Regions from separate parts of the Sphingobacterium sp. BS-2 genome, predicted to be linked through region 2. Evidence: riboswitches for the same ligand, from Rfam matches in the RefSeq annotation. Region 2 holds a riboswitch; the other holds the start of a gene.
The links. Region 2 has a riboswitch for S-adenosylmethionine ahead of ACK2WI_RS16460 (methylenetetrahydrofolate reductase). Riboswitches for the same ligand answer to the same signal wherever they lie in the genome.

Region 1 (7,703 bases), on a different contig from region 2:
ATGAAACTTATTTAAAGAGAAAAGAATACAAGCACCTTGTGCGAATTACCTTGGAACAAGGACTTACCTCGGACAACACCATTGGAGAGTTCACCAATGTGGAAGCCATCAGAGTAGTTCCCAGGGTTGCCCAAAAAGACGATAGCACCCGATACCTGATCCCCGTATTCAACCCACCTTCCACAGAAGCAATTGCCTACCAGATCAGGACCCTCCCTCCCCGCTATGATTCCAAGACCTTATCTAAGATCGAAGAACTGGAGATCAAACTCAATAACCTGCGAGGACAGCGCCTATCGGAAGCCGCAACGCTATATGATACCATCGCCATGTTAGGGGGCAAGAAAAGCTCTGTAATTGCTGATGTTGCCATGGGTATGGAATTATCCAAAAGACCATTGGCGGAACGTATCAACGGCAAGAAAACCGTCAATCTCTTGATCCATGAACTTCAAGAAAGAGGCATTAAATCCTCCTTCGTTATGGAGATCAAGGATTTCAATAAAATGCCCGTTTTCCAAGGGGTCTATCAATTCAACAACGAGCAACTCAAGGAAGTCAATAATCCATTGATCTATACCGCTAGGCTATTCCAAGGTGACCGAGGAAATGCGCCAGGTGAGCTCAGCATACATTTCCCAAACAAAGGCGGGATAATTGCTGAAACCATGGGCTATTGGTTATTCCCGACCATCCTGGCCTTATTAGCGCTATTGATTGGATGTTTTGCCTATACCCTGAGCATCATCTTCAAGCAGAAGAAGATGTCAGAGATGAAAACCGATTTCATCAACAACATGACCCATGAGTTCAAAACACCGGTTGCCACCATCATGATCGCCAGCGAGTCCTTGCGTGACCCTGAAATATCAGCAGATGGCAAGCGTGTCAATAAACTAGCAAACATTATCTACGATGAAAACGTCCGTTTAGGCTCGCATATCGAACGCGTGCTGAACATCGCCCGACTGGAGAAAGAAAACTTAAAAATCGAGCGCACCAATGTGCATATCAACTCCTTGGCCAATGCGGTCCTAGAGAGCATGCGCCTACAGATGGACAAGGCCGATGGCACCCTGAACATCGACATATCAGCAGGAAATGACCTGGTTGTCGGTGATGAACTTCACCTCTCCAATGTGATGTTCAACCTGGTGGATAATGCAATTAAATACTCTCAAGAAAAACCAGAAATCACTTTTAAGACTTTTAATAGAGGGAACACTATCGTAATATCCGTTGCAGACAAGGGCATGGGAATGACCAAGGACCAACAGGAAAAGATATTTGATCAGTTCTATCGCATACCTACGGGAAATATCCACAACGTGAAAGGCTTCGGACTAGGTCTAAGCTATGTTAACGATATCATCAAAAGACTGAACGGAAAAATCTCCGTTAAAAGCGAAAAAGATAAAGGCACACAATTTGAAGTAACTCTTCCTTTAAAGGACGCATCCAAGGAAGTAGCATAACATAAGAAAGAGAAAAGTATGAATCAAAAGATATTATTAGCAGAAGATGATCCTAATCTGGGCGAATTACTGAAGGATTATCTTGAATTAAAAGGAAAATTTGACGTCGTACTTTGTACAGATGGTCAAGAAGGAATGGATGCCTTCCGCAAAGAGGAATTTGACCTTTGCATCTTGGATGTCATGATGCCCAAAAAAGACGGCTTCTCCCTTGGTAAGGATATCCGTAAGATCAATCAAACGGTACCTATCATCTATGCTACGGCAAAAGGAATGATGGAGGATAAAACCCAAGCCTTCGAACTAGGTGGTGATGACTATATCACTAAGCCTTTCCGTGTAGAAGAACTCTTATTGAGAATAAATGCGCTATTAAAAAGAGCTTCCAAGGACAAAGAAGAAGAGGTATCGGACAAGTTTGAAATCGGTGATTACTTCTTCGACTATACCAGCCAGATCATCTCTTACAAAGGTCAGCAACAAAAACTTTCTACCAAAGAAGCCGAATTACTGCGCTTACTTTGTCTTAAGAAAAACGATGTCTTGACCCGCGAAGAAGCCTTGATCAAAATATGGCATGATGACAACTACTTCACCGGCCGCAGCATGGATGTATTCTTAAGTAAACTAAGAAAATACCTCAAAGAAGATCCAAACGTGGAGATCGTCAATGTGCATGGCAAGGGGTATAAGTTGTTGGTTAGCTAAGGATGGATGTGAGATAAGAGATGTGAGATATGAGATATTAGCAACACCAATGCTTGATATTTTAAACATATACAAAATCAAAATATATAAAGGGGCAAAAGTATTTTTGCCCCTTTTTTGATAGAATTCTATCCATCTACTTTTAAACCATGATTTCTCTCATACTCAAAGAACTAAAATATTGAAACCCCTCGCTTTCTCATATCTCAATTCTCATATCTAAAAATCTTTTTCCTTGGAAAATAAAAATCTTATCCATAACTTAGCCGACGCTTATAGAGAAAGGCAGAGGGACTAGACCCGATGAAGCCTTAGCAACCTGTCTCTTGACAAGGTGCTACATTCTACCCCGATTGGGAAAGATAAGCTGGTTACAGGAATCCTAGGTAGCCTTCTCTTAGCAAAAAGACTTATTGAAATTTATTTAATTTAGTAGAGAACTATATGCTATTAACAAACAATTTAGGCTACCCACGTGTGGGTGCTTTCCGTGAACTGAAGAAAGCTAATGAAGCTTACTGGGCAAAGAAAATCAGCGCGGAAGAATTATTGCAGGCTGGACTTAAAATCCGTGAAAGCAATTGGAAGACTCAAAAAGATGCTGGCATCGAACTGATCCCATCTAATGATTTCTCATTCTATGACCAAGTCCTAGACTTATCCTTAACTGTTGGAGCTATCCCGGCTCGTTACAACTCCCTTTTGAACAAAATCGATCGCCAATATAACCTAGACTTATATTTTGCGATGGCTCGTGGTTTCCAAGAAGGTGGCGTGGATGTAACTGCTATGGAAATGACGAAGTGGTTTGATACCAACTACCACTATATCGTTCCTGAATTCGTGAAAAACCAAGAATTCAAACTGACTTCAGAGAAATTCCTAAGCGAATACAATGAAGCTAAACAATCAGGTATCGAAACTAAACCTGTCCTGATTGGCCCTATCACTTACCTATTGCTAGGTAAAGAAAAAGAAGCTGGTTTTAACCGTATCGATCTAATCGACAGATTACTTCCGGTATACGAAGAGATCTTGGCTAAACTTGCTGATGCTGGCGCAAAATATGTTCAAATCGACGAGCCTTTCTTGGCTTTGGATATCGATGATGCTACAAAAGCACTTTACGGAAAAGTTTTCGAAAAGTTAGCTGCTGCTGCCAAAGGCATTAAATTAATCGTTGCCACTTACTTCGAGGCACTAGGAAACAACGAAGACATCGCTGTTAATCTTCCTGTGCATGCGTTACACCTTGACTTAGTTCGTGGTGAAAACCAACTTGACACTATATTATCCAAAGTTCCTGCTTCTCTAACCCTTTCTTTAGGAGTGGTTGAAGGCCGTAACATTTGGAAAAACGACTACGAAAACTCATTGAAAAAAATCAAACAAGCAGTTGATGCTTTAGGAAAAGACCGCGTATGGGTTGCTCCTTCTTCATCTTTATTGCATGTTCCATTTGATCTAGACAATGAGAACAATGAAGAGTCTCTACCTGCTGAAGTGAAAAACTGGTTAGCATTCGCTAAACAGAAATTAGCTGAAGTAAAAGACCTAGCTGTATTGGCTGAAGGTGAAGTGGATGCTGAAACCCAAAAACGTTTCGAAGCAAACAAAGAAGCTGCTGAAAGCCGCCGTACATCTCCATTGATCCACAGACCTGAGGTTAAAAACCGCGTTAGCAACATCACTGATGAAGATGCTAAGCGTACTTCTACTTTCAATGCTCGTAAAGAAGCTCAACAAGCTAAATTCAACCTTCCAGGATTTGCTACCACTACAATCGGTTCTTTCCCACAAACAAAAGATGTTCGTAAATGGAGAGCTGACTTGAAAAAAGGTGCTATCTCTCAAGAAGAATACGATAAAGAAATCGCTGCTGAGACTGAAAGAACTATCCGTCTACAAGAAGACCTAGACATCGATGTATTGGTACATGGTGAATTCGAACGTAATGACATGGTGGAATACTTCGGTGAGCAATTAGCTGGATACGCATTCACTCAAAACGGATGGGTTCAGTCTTACGGTTCTCGTTGTGTAAAACCTCCTATTATTTTTGGTGATGTTTACCGTCCTGAAGACATGACTGTTCGTTGGTCTGCTTATGCACAATCATTGACTAACCGTCCAGTAAAAGGTATGTTGACAGGTCCTGTAACGATCTTACAATGGTCATTCGTTCGTAACGACCAACCTCGTTCTACAACTACTTACCAAATCGCTTTGGCTATCTTAGACGAAGTTCAAGCTTTGGAAAAAGCAGGTATCAAAATCATCCAGATTGATGAGCCAGCTATCCGTGAAGGTCTTCCTCTACGCAAAGCTGATCAACAAGAATACTTAGACTGGGCTGTACGTGCATTCCGTGTTTCTTCATCCAATGTTGATGATGATACGCAAATCCACACGCACATGTGTTATTCTGAGTTCAACGATATTATCCAAGATATCGCTGCTATGGATGCTGACGTGATCACGATCGAAACTTCTCGTTCCCAAATGGAATTGTTAGATGCTTTCGCAGATTTCAAATATCCAAATGATATCGGTCCAGGTGTATATGATATCCACTCTCCTCGTGTTCCTAGCACAGAAGAAATGGTTAACTTATTACGCAAGGCAAAAGCAGTAGTTCCTGCAGAGCAATTATGGGTAAACCCTGACTGTGGTCTGAAAACTCGTGCTTGGCCAGAAACCAAAGCTGCCTTAGAATCAATGGTAGAAGCTGCCAAAATCCTAAGAGCTGAATAAGCAACATTAGTAATTTATAATAATAAAGGCCGAGCAATAATTTGTTCGGCCTTTTACTTGTTATTTATTTTATATTAGGTTTCCTTCGATTCGCAAAATAATAGATCGGCACCCCCATTAGGATCAAGATAAAGCCCGGCCAAGTATATTGTGGTTTATACAAGATCAACAACAAGCAGAATGCTGTCCCGATCAATAGATAAACCAATGGAGGAATGGGATACAGAAATGTTTTATAGGGTCTTTCCAAGTCCGGTCTCTTCCAACGTTGATACATCATCGCCAACACCGTGATCATATAGAATATCACGATCACAAAGGACACCATATCCAATAGGTTCCCGTACTGTCCGCTCAAACACAATAGCGAGGCCCAGATTCCCTGAAACCACAAGGACCTTTCCGGAACATCATTCTTGTTGTTTGGGATAGCCTGCTTCAGGAAAAGGCCGTCCTTGGCCATGCTCTGGAAAACCCTTGCCCCCGACAGCACGATTCCATTCACACATCCGAAGGTGGAGATCATCACCAACACTGCCATGATAATAGTCCCTGCACTTCCCAATAGCTTCTCAGCAGCCGCAATCGCAACCCGATCATTGGCAGCAAAAGCAATCTCTTCCCGATTCAGCGTCGCCAAATAAATATAATTGGCAAATAGATACAAGATCATCACCAAGCTGGTCCCGATTACCATCGCCATCACTACGGTCTTTTTAGCATTCTTGATCTCACCAGCCACAAAGGTTACATTTTCCCAAGCCACGCTACTGAACACCGAACCAACCATCGCGGCAGCAATCCCACCAAGTAGTACATTCCCTGAAATTTCCTTCCAGCTCGAATGGTCCAAGTTCTGGGTTGCAGACCAACCAAAACTCATGTTTCCTGAAAACTGGTTGCTCTGGATCAATAAAAGCCCACCTATGATCAGCGCCAATAGAGCAATAACCTTAGAGGAGGTAAAGACAGATTGCACGATCTTTCCACTTCGCACCCCTTTACTGTTGATAAAAGTCAGCAATAGAATGATTCCAATAGCGAGGATTTGCATCCAGGTAATCATAAAACTGCCATTTTGATAAATGGGCGGGGCATCATTCAGTTGCGGAAAGAGGTAGGCCGCAAACTTCCCAAAAGCAACCGCAACGGCAGCAATGGTACCGGTTTGGATGACGGCGAATAAGCTCCAGCCATACAAGAAGCCAGTCATTTTCCCAAAAACTTCGGTAAGGTAGGTGTACTGTCCACCAGCTTTAGGATACATGGAAGAAAGTTCACCATAACAGATGGCGGCAGCAATGGTCGCAATTGCGGTAATCAGCCATACGGCAATCAGCCAATAGCCCGACCCTAATTGTCGCATCATATCCGATGAAACAATAAAGATCCCACTTCCAATCATAGAACCCATGACAATCATAATGGAGTCCCATAAATTGAGTTTTTTATTCATAATTGGTAATTAAGTTCACCAAACGTACAAATAATTATTATGTTAATATTTTTCTTATTTCATAAAATTGTTGTTACCACATTTATTAGCCATAAAAGCCAAATCACAGATTATCAGGATATAATGAGGTTTTAGCTTATTGGCCATATTTTGTGAAAATGAGGAAAGTGGAGCGCTGATGAATGGTATTTAATTTTTAAAGATAGAACCTCAGAGAGGTTGATGACAGCAAGTTGGCAATGAAAATAAATTAGCTGTTTTATTTTTTTAATATAGAACCCCAGAGGGGTTCCATTATTTTAGCTGGCATGGCACGATAGCCTGGAAGTCGCACAAAACCGATGTTCGATTAATCGAACATCGGTTTTGCATTAGCCCTGTTTTGTTCGATACCATTTTCTAAAATAATTCTGCCCTTCTAGGGCAGTAAGTCGCAAAAAAATGCCTTCTTTTTCCGGTGTCACACTGAGGAACGAAGTGTCTCGGAACCAAACAAACCATGATTGGAATGGCGTACAGGTCCTCCATCTTCGATTGAGAATGACAAGGTCATCAGGGGCATTATAGTACAGATTCTTCACTATTCGTTCAGAATTGGAAGTGTCTCAAAGAGGAATTCAGAGCGCAGCGAAGAATCTATTTTATATTTTTTTAAGGATCGTTGTCATCGTGAATCGTAAGATGAACAAACTGTTTTCTTTAGGAAGAAGAATAGCAGAAAAATATTTCACCCCCGCTAGGGGTTATCCGTTAGACAATGTACACTTCTATAAAGATTTCACCCCTTACAGGGGTTCCCAATTTCTACAAACATCCCCCTTCCGAAGGAAGCCCTTTAGCCCCCGGCTCATTTCCAATGGCGGAAAAATGGAAAGAATGCCGTTGACCTGTGCGATGGGATTGCTAAAATAATTGAACCCTTCTAGGGTTCATATTATTGCAAGAATTCTGCATTGTTAGTGAGTTAAGGAACACCTCCCCCTTCCGAAGGAAACCCTTTAGCCCCCGGCTCATTTCCAATGGCGGAAAAATGGAAAGAATGCCGTTGCCTGTGTGATGGACGGTGCGAAAAGCCATCTTAAATGAGCCGAAGCGTTTACGGATTCGAGTTGTTTTTGGTATCCGTGAGCTCCTTCGTCGGTTTGGTTACTTTTGCGCATCAAAAGTAACGTAGAAAATCATGTCCCCCTTAATACCCCAAAATCAAACATTATCTTTTTGAAATTGTTTAATAAATTAAACACAGAAACTATGAATAGATATATTGGATTTTTGGCACTGGCTCTGACAACTTCATTGTTCAGCAGCTG
Region 2 (7,703 bases):
CAATTGCCAGCGGTCAATTCCCCTTGGCTAGGGGTATCATTTTGTCGACCTACAAAATTCCACATGAAATAACGTGAATACATGTGGCCAACCTGATAATTGAAAAAGAACTTCATATTATCCAAAAAGGTCGGATTTTCACCATCTGCAAGGTTCAGGTATTGCTTATAGAAATCAGCATGTTTTTGGCTGTACAACCTCGGGAACAAAACTTCCTTATCATATTTATAGCCTTTGACATTATCAAATTTCTCATATCGTTCAGCATCTTTTCTGTAACCAGTGGATTCATTGACATCCAATACCTTTGAATTGAAAGTAGGTCCTTTGAACAAGGGCTCAGATTGGTATTGTTCCCGACTCAGATATCCCAAGAAGGAAAAAGCATTATCAGGATCATTGTTATTGAGGGAAATATTGGTTTGTGCACGAATCAACAGCATACTAAAAGAAGTGAAGCCGAAGAACACTAAACAAGTCCCCAATATCAGGAGATTTAAGATAGGCTTATTCCTCTTGATGGAATATACAATCCCGAATACTGCTGCCGAAACTAAGAGCAAGACAAACAAGATAATACCCGACCCAAAAGGCATGCCCAAGGAATTGACAAAGAACAAATCAAATCCTGCGGCTATTTTAACGGAATATTGAATGACTCCCCAAAGGATAAAGGCTAAGGCGAGAACTCCCCAAGCAAGGGCTTTTGCGGCTCCTTTCCAGGTTACATGAATAGATTTCCTAAAGTAAATCAAGAGTGCCAAGGCTGGAATAGTCAACAGATTCAAAAGGTGCACCCCAATCGACAAACCCATCACATAGGCAATCAGCAACAGCCATTTATTGGAATCTGGCTCATCCGCTCTCCTCTCCCATTTCAGGGCAAGCCAAAACACGATAGCCGTACACAATGAAGACATGGCATACACCTCGGACTCAACAGCCGAATACCAAAATGAATCGGTAAATGCATAGGCCAATGCACCTACAGCCCCAGCAGCAAAAACCTGCAGGTTTTGAAGCCTATTCCCTTCTGTCCTTCCCAAAAGAAGCTTTCTAGCCAAAGCCGTTATGGTCCAGAATAAAAACACAATGGTCAAGGCGGAACAAAATGCTGAACCTAGATTCATCCAAAGGGCAACTTGCTCCTTATTGCCGAAAGCCAAGTTTGAAAACAGATTCTGGATCAGAAGAAACAAAGGCGCCCCTGGCTGATGCACAATTTCCAACTTGTCCGAAGCGGCAATAAACTCGCCCGTATCCCACCAACTGATGGATTGATCCACAGTGAATGCATACAGTACAAACGCGATGATACCGCAAAGCCAGCCGAGAAAATTGTTGATTTTATTATAGCTCATAATTGTAGGTGATAAATGTTGTTTAAATTTAAAAAAGAATTATCTCCCACTTCCGTGATTAACATAATTTAACATGGAATCAGGCTGCTCTCCTTTTTCGAAAACAGCGAATTTATCGCTGGAATTTCGGGAGAACTAATAGCTTTTGTTTTACCCACATTCGGATTTCTTGCAATATGACTAAAATTTTATCCAAGCAATCTTCGAACATGTCTCGAACAAGCCTCGAATGAGACCCGAATATGGGATAAAAATATCACCTCGGTATAAACGGACAAAAGCGAATGAAATCATTCGCCTTTGTCTGTTATTTTTGCATCAGTTCTTTTATTATACTAATTTTTCAACGATCTTTTTAGTTGGTCCTGGATTACTCATGGTATAGAAGTGCAATACCGGAACGCCAAAATCGATCAGTTCCTTACATTGATGCACCAACCATTCCTCACCTACCTGCCTAACATCGGCATTGGTTTTACAAGCCTCGACCGCATCACTTAGGTCCTCAGGTATATCCAAGTGGAAGATCCTTGGTAGCGTGATCAATTGCTTTTTGGTGGTCAATGGTTTCAATCCTGGAATAATAGGAACATGGATATCATTTTCCCTACATTTCGTCACGAACTCTTTATATTTTTCTACGTTGAAAAACATCTGGGTAACGATAAATTCAGCCCCCATTTCTACCTTTTTCTTCAACCATTTAAAATCGGTATTGAAGTTTGGCGATTCAAAATGTTTCTCTGGGTAACCGGCAACACCTATACAAAAGTTGGTCTTTTCGGAGGAGCCGATATCTTCATGTAGATAAGATCCTTCGTTCATGTCCACGACTTGCCTCAACAGGTCAGTAGCATAGGCATGACCTCCAGCAGTCGGGATAAAGTCGGCATCGCCTTTTCTAGCATCACCTCTTAGGACCAACACATTATCGATACCTAAGAAGTTCAGGTCGATAAGTGCGTTTTCCGTTTCCTCTTTGGTGAAACCACCACAGATCAAGTGCGGAACGGCATCGACTTTATATTTACTCATTATGGCAGCACAGATGGCTACGGTTCCCGGTCTTTTTCTATAGGATACCCTTTCCAACAAGCCATTTGCATGTTGTTTGTACAGGTAATCCTCACGATGGTACGTCACATCAATAAAAGGAGGTTTGAATTCCATCAGTTCATCCATGGTTTGGAAGATACTTTGGATACCTTGACCTTTAGCAGGAGGTAACAGCTCAAAAGAATATAAGGTCTTGCCTTTAGCGTTCTTGATGTGATCTACGATTTTCATAAAAATATATTAAGGCTTAGAGAGAACACAGTGAACACTGATTCTTTGGCTTATCTTTCCCATTTTGGGGGTAGAATGTAGCACCTTGACTGGTGTCAGGTTGCTAAGGCTTCAGCGGGTCTAGTCCCTCTGCCTTTCTCTATAAGCGAGGGCTAATATCGTCAATAGCAAGGTAATCTCAAAATGTTTAAAGAAAAAACTTTTCGGATGACTATGAAAGCGAGGCCTTCGGGAATTGGAAAATGGAATCTGGAAATGGATGGGGTTAGGTATGATCATAAAAAAAGGGCGTCTTAAAAACGCCCATTCTATATCTAAAATATCTTATTAATCTTCTAGGTACATATCGATCAAACCTTCGGGAAGGTTCAATACGACAATCTTTTCTTCGGGGTCAATGCCGACGATAAAATCCTCGTTTAGGGGGAACATGGCATCTCGGCCATCGATATCTACGGTTGCGATAAATTGTTGCGGCATTTCTTGGACCTGTGTGATCTCGCCCAATTCGCCTTCAGTTTCTTCAATGGCGGTATAACCTACAAGATCATGATAGGTAAAATCATCAGGATCACGTACCGGCATTTTATCATTTGGCAGATAGATTTGCTTTCTAAGGAGCGGTTGGGCCTTGTCGATATGGTCCACATCTTCGAAATTGACATAAGCCGTGCTATTATTCTGAAATTTGATCTTTTCGACAAAGAATGGCACCAATTTCTTGTCCATCTCCAAGAAAACTACATCCAGATCAAGGTCCATATAGTTATCAAATTCAAAAAACAGCTGCAGTTCACCCTTCAATCCGCGGGATTTACTGACATAACCGATATAAAAACATTGATCTTTCGTCATATTCACAAATTAATTTCCAAAAATACGGAATTCTTTTTCTGTTCAGGGATTAGGGATAGCTAATCAAGGTAAAAAGGGAACAAAAAAGCCGGTTCATAGAATGATCCGGCCATTTTGAATACTTTATGAAGAGATTATCCTTCAGTTTCTTCTGTGTTTTCAGTAGCTTCTGCAGCTTCTTCTGCCTCTTCTGCAGCTGTTTCTTCAGCAACAGGAGCGTTTTTAGCAGCGATAGCAGCAGCTCTGTCTTCTTTTTTCTTAGCTTCAGCAGCTAAAGCAGCTTTCTTAGTTTCGTCTTTAGATTTCGCTAAGCCTGATTTCTTTCCTTCGATTTGAGCATCTTTACCTTCAGCCCATTTAGTGAAAAGTTCTTCAGCTTTTGCTTCATCAAAAGCACCTTTTTTCACACCACCTTGCAAGTGTTTTTTGTATAAAACACCTTTGTAAGAAAGGATAGCACGAACTGTGTCAGTAGGTTGAGCACCTTTGTTCATCCAGTCTAACGCTTTTTCGAAATCCAAAACGATTGTTGCTGGGTTAGTGTTTGGGTTGTAAGAACCTAAACGCTCGATGAACTTACCATCACGTGGTGAACGGCCGTCTGCTACTACTACGTGGTAAAAAGGTTTTCCTTTTTTACCGTGTCTCTGCAATCTGATTTTAGTTGCCATGTTTTTTCTTTATTTATGTATTCAACATATCCCCCGTTGCTACATGCAGGAGGGGACGCAAAGATACAAAGTATTATCAATTAATACAACAGAGAATTTAAAGCTGTTTTATCCTCAAAATAAGGGCTACTCCCGACCGATATTCTTGAAAAAGATTTGAGTAATCTGCTAATAATACCGATATTCAGATACTTCAAACCATAGTCATCTTATGCAAAGAATTGCTCCATTAAGGATTGTAAAGGCTTCCGCTGGATCTGGAAAAACATTTAGTCTCACTGTGCATTACCTGACACTACTGCTATCCAAAGAAAGCAGCTATCGGGAAATCCTTGCCGTTACCTTTACCAACAAAGCTACCGCCGAAATGAAAGGTCGGATCATGTCGGTCCTGCATGGCTTGGCGATCGGTAGCACAGCAAGTGACATTGAGCAGTACAGACAGCAACTATTACAGCAAAATCCACAATGGGATCCGCAAAGCATCCAGGAAAAAGCTAATCGGATCTATAGAAGGATACTCCATGATTACAGCCATTTTTCGGTAAGCACCATTGATGGCTTTTCGCAAAAAGTCATCCGAAGTTTCACCTATGAACTTAACCTCGATTCAGGTTATGCCATCGAGATGAACACCAATAAAGTGAAGCGTGACCTGACAGTCATGTTGAACCAACTGCTGGATGAAAGACCGGACCTATTGGAATGGATCATCAATTATGCAGAGCAAAAGATCGGCAAGAATGAGAATTGGAATTATAGACAGCAATTGATGAGCTTGGCTGGATTGATCTTCTCAGAAAACTTCCAGGAGTTTGATAGTTTTATGATTTCGGCTGATACCGACCGAATATTCAACTTACTCAACAAAGAAATTGACGAAAAGACCAATGCTTTTTTGGATGCTTTGGTCCAGGGAATAGAAACCTTCAAATCTGAATACCGCCGCTTGGGGGTGGATGATGCAGAGATGAAAGGCAAATCCAGGAACAAACTGGTCGCTGCAAGCAAGATCAACATAGACCCTAAAAAGGTTTCTACCTCTGATATCCAAGATAAGATATTTGACAAATTCTTGGTCTTGTTGGATAATGAAGAGCATTATTTAGACGATAAAAAAGCTGTCAGGTATGAATATATGCAAGGCATTCGTCCTGCATTGGATGCTATCTTATCCTTACAGCAGCATTTTGCAAATTATATTGCCTATCAAGCGGTGCAGACCAATCTGTATTTCTTAAGGTTACTCAAAGAAATGAGTGATCTACTGAGTCAATGGAGGAAGGAAAACTCTGCCCAGTTGATTTCGGATGCGCAGATATTACTGAACAAGCTGGGCTTGGACGAACACAGTGACCCTACCTTTATTTGGGAAAAAATAGGCAACCGATACAATTATTTTCTTTTTGATGAATTTCAGGATACCTCACGGATTCAATGGAAAAACTATAGTCCATTGCTCCTGAATGCCCTGGCAGATGCGACAGGTAAGGTTGCTGAACATTTAGTGGTGGGCGATGTCAAACAGAGCATATATCGCTGGAGAAATGGTGACTGGCGGATCCTATTGCAACAAATCGACCAGCAGGTGTCGCAGAACTTCCACTTAAATGAGGATCAAATCAAGGAATTTATTGATAACGGAACCTTGGAGACCAATTTCCGCAGTCTTCCAAATATCATTAATTTCAATAATTATCTCTATGAAAAGATCCCTAGCCTTTTGCAGGAGGTCTTGAATGATAAGGTCGGCGAGAGCTTGGGTGAAGAGGGAATGGCTTGGTGGAATGCCACTGGCAATAACAGGCTCCTAGAAAAAGCCTATGAAAACAGCAGGCAATTGATCCCTGAAAATAAGCTTCAAGCGGGCAAACCTTTGGGAAATATTGAAATCAATTTTTTCCCTGTCAGTGATGGGCGAGCAAGGAACAATCAGGTTATGGAGGCTTCCGTAGAGGCTCTATGTAGCAAGATTGCAGAATGGATCAAGTCGGGAAAATATAAACCGGCGGATATAGGGATTTTGGTTCGGAGCAATGCCCAAGCCAAGTTGGTCATTCAAGAGTTGATGCGTTTCAAGAACACAGAAAACCTCAACTTTGAGGTTATTTCTGGGGATGCGCTGAGTTTAATAACCAACCATGCGGTCAACCTGATCATTGAAACCCTCAGATCCTTGGTTTTCCAATCGGAGAAACACGTTTTACACCTTGCCAATATGGCCTACCTATTCCAATTGGCGCATGGCAAGTCCAATTTTGAAGAAGCGATATGGCTGAAGTTCAAGGACAATAATATCAAGGAATTATCCGATTTACTTCCTCTTTCATTGATAGACTCATGGAATCAACTACATAAAATGCCTTTGGTCCATTTGGTAGAAAAGCTGATTGAAGTATATCATCTTGGTGAAGAAGGAAGTATCCATTTACCTTACCTTTTGGCATTCAAGGATATTGCGACCGCATTTTCTACTCAAGGGGAACGCGGAATCATACAATTCCTGGAATATTGGGATGAGGATGGCGAAAGGGCTGTCCTACCATCCAGTGGAAAGGTGGATGCCATTGAGGTAAGCACCATCCATAAATCCAAGGGATTGGCTTATGAAGTGGTGATGATCCCATTTTCTTCTTGGAAACTGGATGGGTTAACCAATGGCGATTTCTGGATTGATGTGCTGGATTCTCCTTTCTCAGAACTCGGAAAGATACCGGTAAAATATACCCAAACCCTAGGAAAGTCGATCTTCTATAAGCAATATTTCGAAGAGATGCTCTTCAACTACATGGACGCACTGAACACTTTCTATGTGGCAACCACGAGGGCCAAAAGCCATCTCTATATCAGCGCCCCACAATTTAAGGATGAAGTGGACAAGAAAACGGGCGAGATATTAGGTTCTGAGGTCAAGAATGATTTTATTTCAGATCTTTTGATCCAGGTGCTTTCTGCCAATAATTCTCCATTCCGGTTGGAGAACAATGAATTTATCTTGTTGGATCAGCCTATCGCTGACGAGCAAGTAAAAAAGGATAAGGAGAGCGATGCAGACCTCAAAGTTGAATTAAAAGATTATCCACAATCTCTGGCTTTAGAGACGGCTTTGGAAAAATCCACCTCTAGGAATATCAATACCATTCTGATGATGGAAAAGGCTGCTCAATACGGTGTATTGGCGCATGAGATCGTTTCCTTGGTAAAAGATGAATCGGAAATAGATAAATTGGTAAACCAATATATTGAGGAGGGTATTTTGGCGAGGGATGAAAAGGACCTTCTGCTAGATGAAATCCAACAGATCTGGAACCACCCGACCATCAACCAATGGCTGACGGGTGATTATAAAGTATGGAATGAATCGAGCATCATCTTGGAAGATGGCAGTACACAGAGGCCCGATAAGGTGTTCACCAATGAGAATGAAACCATCGTGCTGGACTTTAAATTTACACAAGGAGATTATATCAATCATAAAACACAGGTAGGAAGATATATGAATGCATTGAGCAATGTGGGCTATAGCAAT

Region 1: it holds a riboswitch for S-adenosylmethionine, as region 2 does, so the genes downstream of both, metE (5-methyltetrahydropteroyltriglutamate--homocysteine S-methyltransferase) here and ACK2WI_RS16460 (methylenetetrahydrofolate reductase) in region 2, are expected to answer to the same signal.

The regions. Positions count from the first base shown of each region.
Region 1 is NZ_JBIXGO010000012.1:63,423-71,125, forward strand. Features, by position in the region: gene ACK2WI_RS05185 (sensor histidine kinase KdpD) at 1-1,475, shown strand, start outside; gene ACK2WI_RS05190 (response regulator transcription factor) at 1,494-2,183, shown strand; SAM riboswitch class I at 2,454-2,552, shown strand; gene metE (5-methyltetrahydropteroyltriglutamate--homocysteine S-methyltransferase) at 2,628-4,937, shown strand; gene ACK2WI_RS05200 (APC family permease) at 5,002-6,393, opposite strand.
Region 2 is NZ_JBIXGO010000021.1:64,598-72,300, forward strand. Features, by position in the region: gene ACK2WI_RS16455 (DUF2723 domain-containing protein) at 1-1,361, opposite strand, end outside; gene ACK2WI_RS16460 (methylenetetrahydrofolate reductase) at 1,692-2,648, opposite strand; SAM riboswitch class I at 2,696-2,796, opposite strand; gene rimM (ribosome maturation factor RimM) at 2,976-3,503, opposite strand; gene ACK2WI_RS16470 (30S ribosomal protein S16) at 3,638-4,174, opposite strand; gene ACK2WI_RS16475 (UvrD-helicase domain-containing protein) at 4,386-7,703, shown strand, end outside.